One region of the Nitrincola salilacus genome, then DNA from elsewhere that is predicted to be linked to it. Evidence: predicted binding sites of a transcription regulator. Region 1 holds the regulator's gene; the other holds the start of a gene.
What was found. The regulator LexA, encoded in region 1, represses DNA repair genes until DNA is damaged. The targets are predictions, from matches to a motif close to TACTGTNTANNTANACAGTA.

Region 1 (7,624 bases):
GAAGAACGCCATTGGCTGTTGAGCCAAGCAGCAGTGCCAGTCCATGCCGACCATGGCTGCCGACGATGATCAGATCAGTTTGGGTCTCGTTGGCAATGCGATGAATCTCCGATTCGGTATGCCCGGTAACGATGTATTGCTGGTTCACTGGCTGAGAGATAGCTGCGCACAGCGTATCCATTTTGCGCTTGGCATGGTCATCCAGTTGCTCCTGAATGGTGGACAGGTCCATCGGAACGTCTCCACCATACGCAAATGTAAGGGGCTCGACGACATGAATGATATTCAGCTCGGCTCCATACAGGTGAGCCAGTTCATCGGCTTTCGAAATCAGCTGAGATGACTCATCGGTCAGATCAATCGCTAGCAAAATACGGGAATATGTACTCATGAGATTACCTGTTAATCAGTCTTGGTTTGAGAAATCCATTTATCCTGACTTAAGGATAGCATCATGCAATGGGTAATCATCACTCTTGTGATGCTTTCTTTGTTGGGTTCGTTGATGTGGATCAAACCCACGCCGCGTCAGAAGATGCAGGCAGCGATGCGTCTGCATGCCAAACAGCTGGGTTTTCTGGTTCAGATCGCCAGAATCGAAACCACTCGTGCGAAAGGCGAGATGGAGGCTGAGAAAATATCCGTGCCAGCCTATCGGATTCTGCGCACTGATCTTCCGCCAGACTTGCGCGACGTCTGGGCCTCCTGGCAAATTTTCAGGGTGGAAAATGTTGCTGACGCGGGCTTGCCTGCAGGCTGGTCATGGAAAAAAGGCGAAGGTACGCTGTCTTTACCGGCACTGACTCTGATCCGAGAGTTGATTGAGCAGGTACCGGCGGATGTGATCGCACTGGAATCATCGCCCGTACATTTTACAGTCTACTGGCGTGAGCGTGGCGATCTCGCTACCCTTGATCGTCTGCGTGCGCTGATCCAGCCGATCCTGGATGCACGGATTTGACTCAAAAATTAAATATTCAACACGATAAGAACTACACAGGTGAAAATTGATGATAGCACTGATACAGCCCCAGCCAGGTCGTTACCGACATTACAAAGGGCTTGAGTATGAGGTGTTTGGAACGGCCAGGCATTCCGAAACCGAGGAGTGGCTGGTGATATACCGCGCTCTTTATGGTGATTTCGGACTATGGGTTCGGCCGCTGGAGATGTTCACCGAACAGGTGGTGTTGAAGGATGGTACACAATGCCCCAGGTTTGCCTTTATTGCTGATGCATAGCATTCTCTCGTACAGGGTTATTCTTGAGGCGCATCATTCCTTGAGATAGTCATCCAGCGCCGCTGCCAACTTGCCGGGTCCAAAGTCTTTCGGCGGTTGAATGCGGTCGATGACAGCCTGTACCTGATCCAGCTTGGGTTGCTTATGGCGCTGGGTTACCTTCGCACGGACCAGAATCGCCTTGGCATGCTTAAGGTGCGATAAGGCACCGATCATGTCACCGCCTTGTTCCAGCTTGGCGGAGTGGGCCAGGTGGGCATCAGCAACCAATGAGATGTTGAGCCAGTAAAGGTCCTGTTGGTAGTTGAGCGCCAGTTGAGGTGTCATCTTGCCTTTGTTAGCCATTTCGATCAGCAGCTTTTCGGCAAAGGTGATATAAATCTGAGCGCGCTTGACGGCACGGTCGCTGTCAAATGCACCTTGCGTCGGGCGGGCTCTGTCGCTGGTTTCCTTCATCCGGCTGACATCGGTCATCAGCTCTGAGTCGGGCGCCAGGACGCCGATCTCCTCGATCAGGGCCAGCGCGTGCTGGTTGAGCTTGTCGGTAATGTCTTCACGACAGCCCGCCTCCTTGAGAATGGCCAGTGCGTTCAAGGTGTGCTCAGCTTGCTCCTTGAGCCAGCGCAAGCGGGAGCTTCGAGACTCCTGCTGGCTTTCCCGCATATTGATGAAATAGTTGATGAGCAGGGCAGCAACGCCGACCACCGCAATCAAAATTATAAAAACCAGGTTGTCTCTGAGCATTCTGTTTGGCACTCTGGTATAACAGATATCATTATAGATTCTATCGTAAATATTGCATTGGTCCCTATTTTAGGACCAGCACCGTTCAAAGATAAACAGATTATTTTCTGTATGTTGCTTGACCCTTCAAGTGTCAGCACTTATATATGCACGCATGATTTTGGCTGCTTGCAGGAATAAGGACTTAGTTTAATGGGAAAAACCCTGGTCATTGTCGAGTCGCCAGCAAAGGCGAAGACAATCAATAAGTATCTCGGCAGTCAGTATGTCGTCAAATCCAGTGTCGGCCATATACGTGATTTGCCGACGGGTGGGGCCAGTAAGTCTGATCCTAAGGAACGGGCAAAGCAAGCTGCACTGACGCGTAAAATGTCACCTGAAGACAAACTGGAGTACCAGCGTAAAAAAGGGCGCCAGCAACTGATCCGGCGAATGGGTGTTGACCCTGAGCAAGGCTGGGATGCGCACTATGAAATACTTCCCGGCAAGGAAAAGGTGGTAGACGAGCTGAGGAGATTGGCCAAATCGGCTGACGAGATATATCTGGCAACGGATCTTGACCGCGAGGGAGAGGCCATTGCATGGCATCTGCGTGAGGCGATTGGCGGTGACGACAGCCGCTACAAGCGCGTCGTCTTCAACGAAATCACCAAGAAAGCGATAAAACAGGCGTTTGAAAAACCGGGTGAGCTGGACATGAGTCGTGTCAATGCTCAGCAGGCCAGACGCTTTCTGGATCGTGTTGTCGGTTATATGGTCTCGCCACTGCTCTGGGAGAAAGTTGCCCGCGGACTGTCGGCAGGGCGAGTGCAGTCGGTTGCTGTCAAGCTGATCGTTGAGCGTGAGCGCGAAATTCGTGCGTTTATTCCCGAAGAGTACTGGGAGGTGTTTGCCGATACTCGCAGTAATGCGGATGATCAGGTCAAGCTGCAGGTGATGCGCTATGGTGCTGATAACTTCAGACCGACTTCCAGCGAGCAGACTGAAAAACTGACCGCACTGCTGCGCCAGGAGAAGCTCACAGTAGTCAGTCGTGAAGACCGCGCCACCAGCAGCAAGCCTTCAGCACCCTTTATCACATCCACGCTCCAGCAGGCGGCAAGTACGCGTCTGAGTTATGGCGTGAAGAAAACCATGATGATGGCTCAGCGGCTGTATGAAGCTGGCTATATCACCTATATGCGTACTGACTCGACCAATCTCAGTACAGATGCAGTGGCAGCGTGCCGTGACTATATCCAGTCTAAATTCGGCGAAAACTACCTGCCCTCAGATCCGATACGTTACAGCAGTAAAGAGGGTGCACAGGAAGCGCATGAAGCGATCAGACCTTCTGATGTTGCGATTGGGCCGGATGATCTGGTGGGCATGGAAACAGACGCTGTGCGCCTGTATGACCTTATCCGCCGTCAGTTCATTGCCTGTCAGATGTTGCCCGCACAATATACCAGCACGCGTCTGACTGTTGCCGGTGGTGATTTCGAACTGGTTACCAAAGGGCGCATTCTGCGCTTTGATGGTTATACCCGTATTCTGCCAAGTCGAGGCAAAGGGGATGAGGATATCATTCTGCCCGACCTGAAAAAGGGCGAAGTACTGTCATTGATCGATCTTGAATCGAAACAGCACTTCACCAAGCCCGCTCCGCGCTACTCCGAGGCGAGCCTGGTCAAAGAGTTGGAAAAGCGTGGTATCGGCCGTCCATCGACCTATGCGGCGATCATCTCGACGATTCAGGAGCGTGGTTATGTCGAGGTTCAGGGGCGTCGCTTCTATGCCCAGAAAATGGGTGATATCGTCAGTGAGCGTCTGAGTGAAAACTTTTCTGATCTGATGGATTATGGTTTTACCGCCAGAATGGAGGAGTATCTCGACGAGATCGCTCAGGGCAAGATGGACTGGCGTGAGCTGCTGGATAAGTTCTACAAGGATTTTGTGATATCGCTGGAGGCGGCGCAGAGTCCTGAAAACGGTATGCGCCCGAACACCCCGACGCCTACCGATATTGAGTGCCCTGAATGTGGCCGTCACATGATGATTCGTACCGGTAGCACCGGCGTGTTTCTGGGCTGTTCCGGTTATAACCTGCCACCCAAAGAACGCTGCAAGTGCACAATCAACCTGATTCCCGGTGATGAGGTGGTCAGTGTTGACGGGGATGATGAGGAAGAGTCGCGCATTCTTCGCAACAAGCATCGCTGCAAACTTTGTGGTACTGCGATGGATTCCTATCTGGTGGATGAGGATCGCAAGCTGCATATCTGCGGTAATAATCCGGACTGCCCAGGGTATGAAGTTGAGAAGGGTGCGTTTCGTATCAAGGGCTATGATGGCCCGGTATTGGAATGTGACAAATGCGGTTCTGAAATGCAGTTGAAGACAGGCCGCTTCGGTAAATTCTTTGGTTGTACCAATAGCGAATGCAAGAACACGCGCAAACTGCTGCGCAGTGGTGAGGCAGCACCACCGAAAATGGATCCGGTACCGATGCCTGAGCTGAAGTGTGAGAAGGTTGACGATACCTATATTCTGCGTGATGGTGCCAGTGGCTTATTCCTGGCTGCGAGTCAGTTTCCCAAAAATCGTGAAACCAGGGCGCCTCTGGTCAGTGAGCTGATTCCGCATAAAGAAGCATTGGATCCGAAATATCACTTCCTGCTTTCAGCGCCGCTGAAGGACGATGAGGGTAACCCCAGCGTGATTCGCTACAGCCGTAAAACGCAGGAACAGTATGTGATGTCTGAATCTGAAGGCAAGGCAACCGGCTGGAGAGCATTTTACACTAATGGTAAATGGCAGGTGGAAGCAGCTAAAAAGAAACCGGCCAAAACCACTAAGGCCAAGTAAGCAGAGGCAGGTTATGAGTGATGTTTATCTGATACGGACGAACCAGAAGTTGAACTTTGCTCGTTTGCATCTTGATGCCTTGAAGGCTGCTCATGACTCGACCAGTTGGAGCAAGCATGCGCTGATCGAGTCCTTTCAGGAGTCGATACTGTTTCATCTGAGTACGGCGTATCTCGCATTTATGCGTGAAATAGCGGAGCGTTACAGCTTTGATTCTGCATCTGTTCGCACCTTGCAGGACCTGCGCCAGTGTTTTGAGCAGTCTGGGCAGGAGTCTCCCGAAGTGCTGGAGCTGGAGTCTCTGCAGGAACGTGAGGATAGTTGGTTGTGCCAGATGCAGGCGGCCTATGCTGCCTGCTGGCAAGCTACTAATCTCAAAGCAGATAGAATGGAATCGGCACAAAGCCATTCTGAGATACAGGTGATGCAGATCAATCCTGATCATGCCGAGGATTCTGAGGTGATGGCTGAGTATCAGTCCTGGCTCAGTGCGCTGCGCGATATGGTGGAGCGTCAGCGTAGTGGTATGCAGGAGTGGTAGTTTTCAGTAGATAGCACTCCCCACGTAGCACTCTGTAATAGCAATCGGCAATAGCAAGTAACAGTAAGTAGATTGATACAATCAAAAAGAGGGCTGAGTGAATCGAGCAGGGGAAGGGGCCCAATTCACTCATAGGCTCTGATTATATCAGAGTGAGTGACCGTGTATCGCCAGGCAGTGACTGCCTCCGGCCAGTGCGGCATTTTCCAGACGTTTGAGCTCTTCTCGGGTCAGTTGTGGGTGCCAGAGAATTACAGTATGGCAGGTGCCGGCGCATAGTGCTTTGGCTGCCAGCACAACAGCATTGTCAGTTTCACAACGCAAAGTCAGTGTTTTGCTCAAGTCAGTTGCTGCCTGCAACAGATGATCCCGTGTCAGTTCAGAAGGTGGTGCAACAAGGGCCAGCCAGCGCTCACCACGGCTCAGTTGTGACAGCATGGGCAGTATCATCGGCTGAAGCGAAACCAGATCACTGTGAAGTACTATCTCAGTGATCTTTCCGCTCAGCGGACTGGGGCAGTCGCTTTGTGGTCGGTTATCAACTCTGGACCTGTTGCTTGAGCGTGTACTCTCAAGTGTCAGTTGAGGCTGACCAGCGATCTGTGAATCATCTCTTGCTGCGGCAATGGCTAACATTACGTCTCTCCTGCGTCCGGCTAACTGCCCTGACGAATAACGCCTACACCGAGTCCTTCTATCACCAGATCCTGTTCCTTCAGGTCCACTTCAATGGCGGGGAAGTCTTCATTTTCTGCGATCAGGCTGACTTTATGCCCGTTGCGTTGAAAACGTTTAACCGTCACCTCTTCGCCGATACGTGCTACGACTATCTGACCATCCTTGACATCATGTGTCTGATGTACGGCCAGCAGGTCACCGTCCAGTATGCCGACATCCTTCATGCTCATTCCACGGACACGCAGCAGATAGTTTGCCGGTGGATGAAAGAAGTCCGAAGAGATGGTGCAGTGCTGCTCGATATGCTCCTGAGCCAGTATGGGTGAACCAGCGGCTACCATGCCGACGATCGGCAGACCCAGATCCTGTTCGAACTCCGGCAACCGGATTCCGCGTGAGGTGCCCTTGATCATTTCGATGGCGCCCTTGTTGGCGAGCGCTCGAAGATGTTCTTCAGCCGCATTCGCTGACTTGAACCCCAGGTCGCGTGCGATTTCTGCTCTCGTCGGCGGATAACCGGTGGTTTCCATATGTCGCTTGATGCAGGCGAGTACTTCACTTTGGCGTTTTGTCAGTTTCATAGTCATATGTCTTTTTATACAGTCACTGCATTTTTATACAGTATTTCAGATTCGTCAAGTAAAAATCTGTTTGTATATCCAGTATTTTGTTAATATCCGCTTCAAATCAGCGCTGATGGAGTTCTGCTGTTGCTCGAAAGTGATCTCAAAAAAGAGATTCAGACCGCCTACACCCGTTTTCTCGAAAGCAGGGAATTGCGTGCCCGGCCTGCTCAGAAGCAGATGATCGGCGCTGTCGCGCGTGTGCTGGGTGCCATTCGTCAGGGAGACAAGGGCGAGCGTCTGGGTGAAAATCATGTGACCCTTGTTGAGGCTGGCACAGGTACAGGCAAAACGGTTGCCTATTTAATTGCTGCTCTTCCGATAGCGCGTCGTCGTGAACTCAAACTGGTAATCTCCACCGCGACGGTCGCGCTCCAGGAGCAGTTGATCAGCAAGGATCTGCCAGAGTTGGCACAGCACTCGGGGCTGATCTTCAGTTTTGCTCTGGCCAAAGGGCGAGGGCGATATCTGTGCCTGAACAAGGTTGAGCATTGCCTGGAGCGTCAGGAAAACCTGGGGCAGATCGCACTCTATGAGGATGAGATCGAGGAGCGCTTGCCCGAGTCTTCATTGCTGCTCTATCGCACACTGATGGAGCGCTACGCGGCAGGAGAGTGGGATGGTGATCGTGATCGCCTTGAGCTTGAGGTGGCTGATGAGCTCTGGCAACCACTGACCAGTGATCATATGCAGTGCAGTAACCGGCGCTGCAGTAATTTCAGTGTCTGCCCCTTTTATCGCTCGCGTGACAGGATGGCGGAAGCGGATCTGATTGTGGCCAACCATGATCTGGTGCTGGCTGACCTGGCGCTCGGCGGCGGCGCGATTCTGCCTGAGCCGTCTGAAACCCTCTATATTTTCGACGAGGGCCATCATCTTTCAGATAAGGCCTCCAATCATTTTGCCTACTCCATGCGCATTGGTGCCAGTCAGAAGCTGATCGGCATTCT
Region 2 (7,624 bases), 1.6 Mb from region 1:
GGGCGAGCATTTCAGCGCTGAAGATATTTACAAGCTCCTGATGGAAACAGGTGAAGATGTTGGCTTGGCAACTGTTTACCGCGTCCTGACTCAGTTTGAGGCGGCAGGCCTGGTCTGTCGGCACCACTTTGAAGGTGGCCACTCGGTATTCGAGCTTGCGCGCGAAGATGACCACGACCATATGGTCTGTGTGAAAACGGGTAAGGTTGTTGAGTTCAACAACCCTGAGCTGAATGCTCTTCTGGAGTCTATTGCTGTAGAGCATGGCTTCACGGTTACAGACAGAACCCTCTATCTGTACGGCCATTTCGATAAAAAATAAGGCGAGAGCCTCTGCTGAATAATCAGCTTGGGCTCAGCATCTCCTGGGCATGCAGGATGGTGGCTTCGGTGAGTTCTATTCCACCGAGCATACGGGCCACTTCCTGAATGCGCTTGTTTTCATCCAGAAGATTGATGCGAGTCTGTGTCAGCTGTCCCTTGGCTTGCTTGCTGACAAACAGGTGCTGATCCCCCTGCGCTGCCACCTGAGGTTGGTGAGTCACGCAGAGTACCTGGGTGCGTTGTCCCAACTCCTTGAGCATTTTTCCGACTACTTCGGCAATGGCGCCACCGATGCCGACATCCACCTCATCAAAGATCAGGGTCGGTGTGGCGCTGGTCTGGGCAGTGATCACCTGAATCGCCAAGCTGATACGTGACAGCTCACCCCCTGAGGCGACTTTGGCCAGAGGGCGGGCTTGCAGCCCTTTGTTGGTGCTGATCAGGAACTCAACTTCCTCCATGCCGTTGGCGCTGCCTTTGCTGGCATCCAGTGGCTGAAGGGAAACCGTAAAGCTGGCAGCCATCATGCCCAGACTGTGTAACTGCTGGTCCACTGCTTTGTTGAGCGTCACTGCCGCCTTGTTGCGCTGCAAGCTGAGGGCTGTTGCCTTGGTGAGATAATCCTCGTGCGCGGCGGTTACGGCCAACTCCATCTCTTCCAGTATTTCATCGGAGCGTTGGATCTCATCCAACTCTCCCTGCAGTGAGCGATGCAGTTCAAGTAGCTGTTCAGGCTGTACGCGATGCTTGCGGGCAACATCGTAAATCAGTGTCAGGCGCTCTTCCACTTCCAACTGACGCTGTGGGTTGATCTCGACCAGGTCGAGGTAGTGTCGAATTTCTCGGCTTGCCTCTTCCAGTTGGATCTGGGCGTTGTTGAGCATATCGCCAGCTTGCAGTAGTGCTGGTGCCTGGCTGTTCAGGCTTGCCAGCAGTTGTTGGCAGTGGCTGAGCAGGCTGATGCAATTTTCATTTTCACCTTCACTGGCGATTTCAAGCAGTTGGTGGCCAGTGCTGAGCAGAGTGCCGGCATTGTCCAGCATGCGCTGCTCCTCCTCCAATTGCTGTAGTTCATTGTCTTGAATGGCCAGTTGGTCCAGCTCTTCAATCTGATAGTTCAGCAACTGCAGTCGAGCGTCTTGCTCGGCATTCTGTTCGCGCTTTGAGATCAGTTCATTCTGCTGGCGCTGCCAGGCATGATAGGCCTTGCGTACCTGATCTGACAATTCGGTCTGGCGTGCATACTGATCGAGCAGTGTTCGATGATGCTCTTTTTTCAGCAGGCGCTGGTGCTCATGCTGGCCATGAATGTCGACCAGAAACTGACCCAGTTCACGCAAATGGGCCAAAGGCACTGGTTGGCCGTTGATATAGCTGCGGCTGCGTCCCTCGCGGGTAACGATGCGGCGCAACTGGCACTCCTCCTCATCCTGATCGAGGTCCTGTGCCTGGAGCCACTCGCGAGCCTCGGGGATCTGTTGCAGATCGAAAATGGCAGTGATTTCAGCGCGCTCTGCGCCGCTTCGGACGGTGTCGCTGTCGGCACGATCCCCCAGTGTCAGGGCAAGTGCATCCAGCATGATCGACTTCCCGGCTCCGGTCTCGCCGCTGATAACGGTCATGCCGGATGAAAGGTCGATATCCAGTTCGTCTACGATGGCAAAGTTGCGGATGATCAGGTGCGTCAGCATGGCATCACTACATGGTTATTTATACAGTGTTTAATGTATAAGGCATTTTGATTTTGCCTGCAAGCCCTGTTGTTAAATGTAGCGCAAAAAAACGCTATTTAACCTTGAATAGTCTGAGTGTATCCCCATATACGGTGGCAACGAGTTGTGTAACAAGAATTGAACAATGGGAGAAGAGCTGATGGCAAATGAGCAGCAAGACCAACATCAGGCTGATGTTCAGGAGCATGCAGATAAGCAGCAGGCACCTCAGGCTGGTGATCAGGGTTCTGCACAGGCAAATGCCGACGATATGGCTTCAGCTGATGATGTGATAGATACGGGGTCTACCGATCAGGTCTCCGATAAGGGGCTGGATCAGTTACAGGCGATGGAAGAGATTAAAGTCCTGAAAGGGCAGTTGGCTGATTTGCAACTGCGCGCACAGGCTGAGATTCAGAACACTCGCCGCCGAGCCGAGCAGGATGTCGAGCGGGCTCATAAATACGCTCTGGATAAATTTGTGGCTGAGTTGTTGCCGGTGATTGACAGCCTTGAGCGGGCGGTTGATGCCTGCAAGGGTGATGATCCAAGCATTCAGGCCATTCGTGAAGGTAATGAGCTGACGCTGAGTATCTTCACCGCTGCTCTGACCAAGTTCAACGTCGAGATGGTTGATCCTCAGGGGCAGCCGTTTGACCCTGAGCTGCATCAGGCCATGTCGTTGGTTGATGCCCCTGATGCTGAGCCGAAAAGTGTTGTAGCCGTCATGCAGAAAGGTTTCACGCTGCATGGCCGATTGGTACGCCCGGCCATGGTTATGGTCGCGAAAGGGTGATTGTCAGCGCTTGAAATTGATTCAGGCGGCCCCATATAACTGTTAACGATTTTTACAGAATTCATGTCCCGCTCGTGGACGCAAAATACTGGAGTAGAAAATGGGTAGAATTATTGGTATCGATCTTGGAACCACCAACTCTTGTGTGTCGATCCTTGATGGAGATAAAACCAGAGTTATCGAGAACTCAGAGGGTGATCGTACAACCCCTTCCATCATTGCCTATACCAATGATGGTGAGATCCTGGTCGGTCAGTCAGCCAAGCGTCAGGCGGTGACCAATCCAGATAATACGATTTTTGCCATCAAGCGTCTGATTGGTCGCCGTTTCGGTGACGACGTAGTGCAGAAAGATATCAAGATGGTGCCTTACAAAATTATCAAAGCTGAGAACGGCGACGCCTGGGTTCAGGTGAGAGATAATAAGATGGCGCCGCAGCAGGTGTCTGCCGAAATTCTGAAGAAAATGAAGAAAACGGCTGAAGACTATCTGGGCGAGCCAGTGACCGAAGCAGTTATCACGGTACCTGCCTACTTCAACGATTCGCAGCGCCAGGCAACCAAGGATGCCGGTCGTATTGCGGGTCTTGAGGTGAAACGTATCATCAACGAGCCAACGGCTGCAGCACTGGCCTATGGTCTGGACAAGAGCAAGGGCGACAAGACCATTGCGGTTTATGACCTGGGTGGTGGTACGTTTGACGTCTCCATTATCGAAATCGCCGATGTTGATGGCGAGCACCAGTTTGAAGTACTGGCGACCAACGGTGATACCTTCCTCGGTGGTGAAGACTTTGACCTGGCGCTGATCAACTACCTGGCAGACCAGTTCAAGAAAGAAAGTGGTATCGATCTTCACAACGACCCTCTGGCGCTGCAGCGTCTGAAAGAAGCGGCCGAGAAGGCCAAAGTTGAGCTGTCCAGCTCGCAGCAGACAGATGTTAACCTGCCTTACATCACCGCTGATGCGTCAGGCCCGAAACATCTTAATGTTCGTGTTACGCGTGCCAAGCTGGAGTCGCTGGTAGAGGATCTGGTTGATCGCTCTATGGAGCCTTGCCGCATTGCATTGAAAGATGCCGGCCTGTCTGCATCCCAGATTGACGAGGTTATCCTGGTCGGTGGTCAGACACGTATGCCAATGGTGCAGAAGAAAGTCACAGATTTCTTCGGCAAAGAGCCGCGCAAGGATGTTAACCCTGATGAAGCGGTTGCCATAGGTGCAGGTATTCAGGCAGCGGTTCTGTCTGGTGACGTGAAAGACGTACTACTGCTCGACGTCACTCCGCTGACGCTGGGTATCGAAACCATGGGCGGCGTTGCGACACCAGTGATCGATAAGAACACCACGATTCCTACCAAGAAATCACAGGTGTTCTCGACTGCTGACGACAATCAGGGTGCCGTGACTATCCATGTCGTTCAGGGTGAGCGCAAGCAGGCTTCACAGAACAAATCACTGGGTCGTTTTGATCTGGCAGATATTCCACCGGCGCCACGTGGTGTCCCTCAGATCGAAGTAACTTTCGATATCGATGCCAACGGTATCCTGAACGTATCCGCCAAGGACAAGGCAACCGGCAAGCAGCAGTCAATCATCATCAAGGCCTCAACCGGTCTGAGTGATGAAGAGATCGAAAAAATGGTCCGCGATGCTGAAGCACACGCCGATGATGACCGTCGCTTTGAAGAGCTGACGACTGCACGTAACCAGGGCGATGCCATGGTTCATACGGCCAAGAAAACATTGAAAGATGCCGCAGACAAGGTCAGCGACAGCGAAAAAACCAGCATTGAAGCGGCAATTGCTGAGCTGGAAGAGGTGCTGACAGCTGATGATAAGGCTGCCATCGAAAGCAAGACCGAAGCCCTGACGGCTGCGATCTCCTCTGTGGCTGAAAAGATGTATGCCGATGCGGCTCAGGCTGATTCTGCTGCAGATGATGCGACAGAAAAGCAGACAGCAGACGATGTTGTTGATGCTGAGTTCGAAGAGGTCAAGGACGATAAGAAGTAAGCTGTCCGCGCCTGTTCGATAGGGTATGTGTGGCGACGCGGGCTTATGCCCGCGTTGTCGTGTCCGGCTTCATTTGAAGTCTACAACCGGATCAGATTCGGATTATGTCAAAGAAAGACTACTATGAACTGTTGGGTGTGTCGCGAGACTCATCCGATCGTGATATCAAAAAAGCTTATCGCCGTCTGGCCATGAAGTATCACCCGGACCGCAATCCGGATAATCCTGAGGCGGAAGAGAAGTTCAAAGAGTTCAGCGAAGCCTATGAGGTGCTGTCAGATGCCCAGAAAAAGGCCGCCTATGACCAGTTTGGTCATGCCGGTGTGCAAGGGCAAGGTGGTGGCGGTTTCCATGGTGGTGGCTTCGAGGGCAACTTCTCCGATATCTTTGGTGATGTCTTCGGCGATATCTTCGGTGGGGGCGGTGGCGGTCAGCGGCGCAGCAGTGTGCAGCGCGGTGCTGATCTTCGCTATAACCTTGATCTAAGCCTTGAAGAGGCGGTTCGCGGTTGCGAAAAAAGTCTGCGTGTCCCGACTCTGGTCGCCTGCGATACCTGTGACGGCTCTGGCGCGAAGCCGGGAACCAGTCCACGTACTTGCAGTACCTGTGGCGGTGTCGGCCAGGTCAGGATGCAGCAGGGTTTCTTCTCTGTTCAGCAAACCTGCCCAACCTGTCATGGTCGCGGCAAGGTGATCCCGGATCCCTGTACTGCTTGCCATGGTCATGGTCGTGTCGAGAAGGTCAAGACGCTACAGGTCAAAATCCCGGCGGGTGTGGATACGGGAGATCGTATCCGTCTGGCGGGTGAGGGCGAGGCGGGCGGCAATGGCGGCCCTGCAGGTGATCTCTATGTTCAGGTCAGTGTACGTGAGCATCCGATCTTCCAGCGCGATGGCAAACATCTGTTCTGCGAAGTGCCTATCAGCTTTGTTGATGCAGCACTGGGTGGTGAGCTGGATGTGCCGACACTGGATGGTCGCGTCAAGCTGAAGATCCCCTCTGAAACTCAAAGCGGCAAGCTGTTCCGTCTGCGTGGTAAGGGCATTGCTCCTGTCCGTGGTGGCTCAACCGGCGACCTGATGGTGAGAGCGATCGTCGAAACGCCGGTTAACCTCAACAGTCGACAGAAGGAGCTGCTACGTGAGTTCCAGGACGCGACCGAAGAGGGCAAGGGTAAGCACAGCCCCAAGCGGCATGGTTTTTTTGATTCCGTCAAAAAATTCTTTGAGGATATGACCTGATCATCAGGTCAGCAGATTCGGGCATGGTAAACGCATGATCAGAGTAGCAGTCACCGGTGCAGCCGGTCGTATGGGACGAACTATCATCGAAGCGATCCAGCAGGCCGACGGCGTGCGTCTGGCGGCTGCGATCGTTGAGCCCGGAAGCAGTCTGTCGGGTGCAGATGCGGGTGAGCTTGCCGGTATCGGCAAACTTGGCATTCTGCTCAGTCCGAGCCTTGAGCAAGTGCTGGATCAGTTCGATGTGCTGATTGATTTCACCTCGCCTGAGGTGTCGATGGGTAACGTCGCGTTCTGTGCTGCCAATGGCAAGCAGATAGTGATCGGAACCACCGGGTTGGATGATCTGCAGAAAGAGCGTCTGCGCAAAGCATCCGACAAGACGGCGATAGTATTTGCACCGAATATGAGTGTAGGGGTTAATCTCTGCTTTAAACTGCTCGAGATTGCAGCCACTGTACTGGGTGATGATGCCGGTTACGATATAGAGATTATCGAAGCGCACCATCGTCATAAGGTGGATGCGCCTTCCGGCACTGCATTGCGTATGGGTGAAGTTGTCGCTGATGCGCTGGGACGCGATCTGAAAAATTGTGCGGTTTACGGCCGTCAGGGCTATACCGGCGCACGTCCTGAGAAGGAGATAGGTTTCGAAACCATCCGTGCAGGCGATATAGTCGGTGATCATACGGTGCTCTTTGCCACAGAGGGCGAGCGTATTGAGATTACACATAAGGCCTCAAGTCGCATGACCTTTGCCAAGGGCGCCGTCAGAGCGGCAGCCTGGCTCAAGGATAAGCCGGTTGGTCTTTATGACATGCAAGATGTGCTCGGTTTGCGCTAAACTCAAAGAGTTCTTCTTACTCGCCCGCTCTTGCGGGCTTTTTTTTATCCACTTTTCGATCCCGGATAGTTGAGGTAAATTTATGTATAAATTATGTTTTTTTGTGCCTGAGGCTGATCTTGAGGTTGTCAAACAGGCGCTGTTTGATGCGGGTGTCGGCAGGATCGGTGACTATGACGGTTGTTGCTGGCAGACGCTGGGTACTGGTCAGTTCAGGCCCTTGTCGGGCAGCAATCCGCATATCGGAAAGCAGGACGCGCTGGAGAAAGTGGCGGAGTGGAAGGTTGAGATGGTCTGTGATGATCAGTTGATCAGGCAGGCGGTTGCTACCCTTAAGCAGGCGCACCCCTATGAAGAGGTGGCCTATGATGTCTGGCGGTTGGAAGATCTATAAGGCTTTTTGGCACAATTACTGCGCAGTACCTTCACGCGTGAGCAGCTTGCCCTTTTCGCTGATATCCAACTCTATGTGGCGCAGCGGAAACGTGCCCAGGCGTCGGTCCTCGAAATAGTAGCGCAATGCGTTGCGAATTGTTTCAAAGGCAAGGTCATCCCAGGGTATTTCATCTTCGTGGAAGAGTTGAACATCGAGTGACTCATCGCTGCTGCTGAATTCCGGTTTCGGCAGATGGGCGAGATAGATCATCTGCACCTGATTGACATGCATGATGGAGGTGACTGTGTAGAGCT

Region 2: a site for LexA is predicted at 2,025-2,044, ahead of recN (DNA repair protein RecN). Genes of this name have one in related genera too.

What each region holds. Positions count from the first base shown of each region.
Region 1 covers NZ_CP176580.1:2,082,597-2,090,220, forward strand. The annotation lists gene ACK3CJ_RS09875 (universal stress protein) at 1-391, opposite strand, end outside; gene ACK3CJ_RS09880 (hypothetical protein) at 455-961, shown strand; gene ACK3CJ_RS09885 (DUF1653 domain-containing protein) at 1,020-1,241, shown strand; gene ACK3CJ_RS09890 (DNA topoisomerase I) at 1,275-1,985, opposite strand; gene topA (type I DNA topoisomerase) at 2,178-4,832, shown strand; gene ACK3CJ_RS09900 (DUF6586 family protein) at 4,846-5,373, shown strand; gene ACK3CJ_RS09905 (SulA-like leucine-rich domain-containing protein) at 5,521-6,009, opposite strand; gene lexA (transcriptional repressor LexA) at 6,030-6,632, opposite strand; gene dinG (ATP-dependent DNA helicase DinG) at 6,762-7,624, shown strand, end outside.
Region 2 covers NZ_CP176580.1:454,175-461,798, forward strand. The annotation lists gene fur (ferric iron uptake transcriptional regulator) at 1-322, shown strand, start outside; gene recN (DNA repair protein RecN) at 345-2,015, opposite strand; gene grpE (nucleotide exchange factor GrpE) at 2,182-2,832, shown strand; gene dnaK (molecular chaperone DnaK) at 2,933-4,849, shown strand; gene dnaJ (molecular chaperone DnaJ) at 4,954-6,090, shown strand; gene dapB (4-hydroxy-tetrahydrodipicolinate reductase) at 6,125-6,934, shown strand; gene ACK3CJ_RS02125 (NGG1p interacting factor NIF3) at 7,017-7,328, shown strand; gene ACK3CJ_RS02130 (NUDIX hydrolase) at 7,344-7,624, opposite strand, start outside.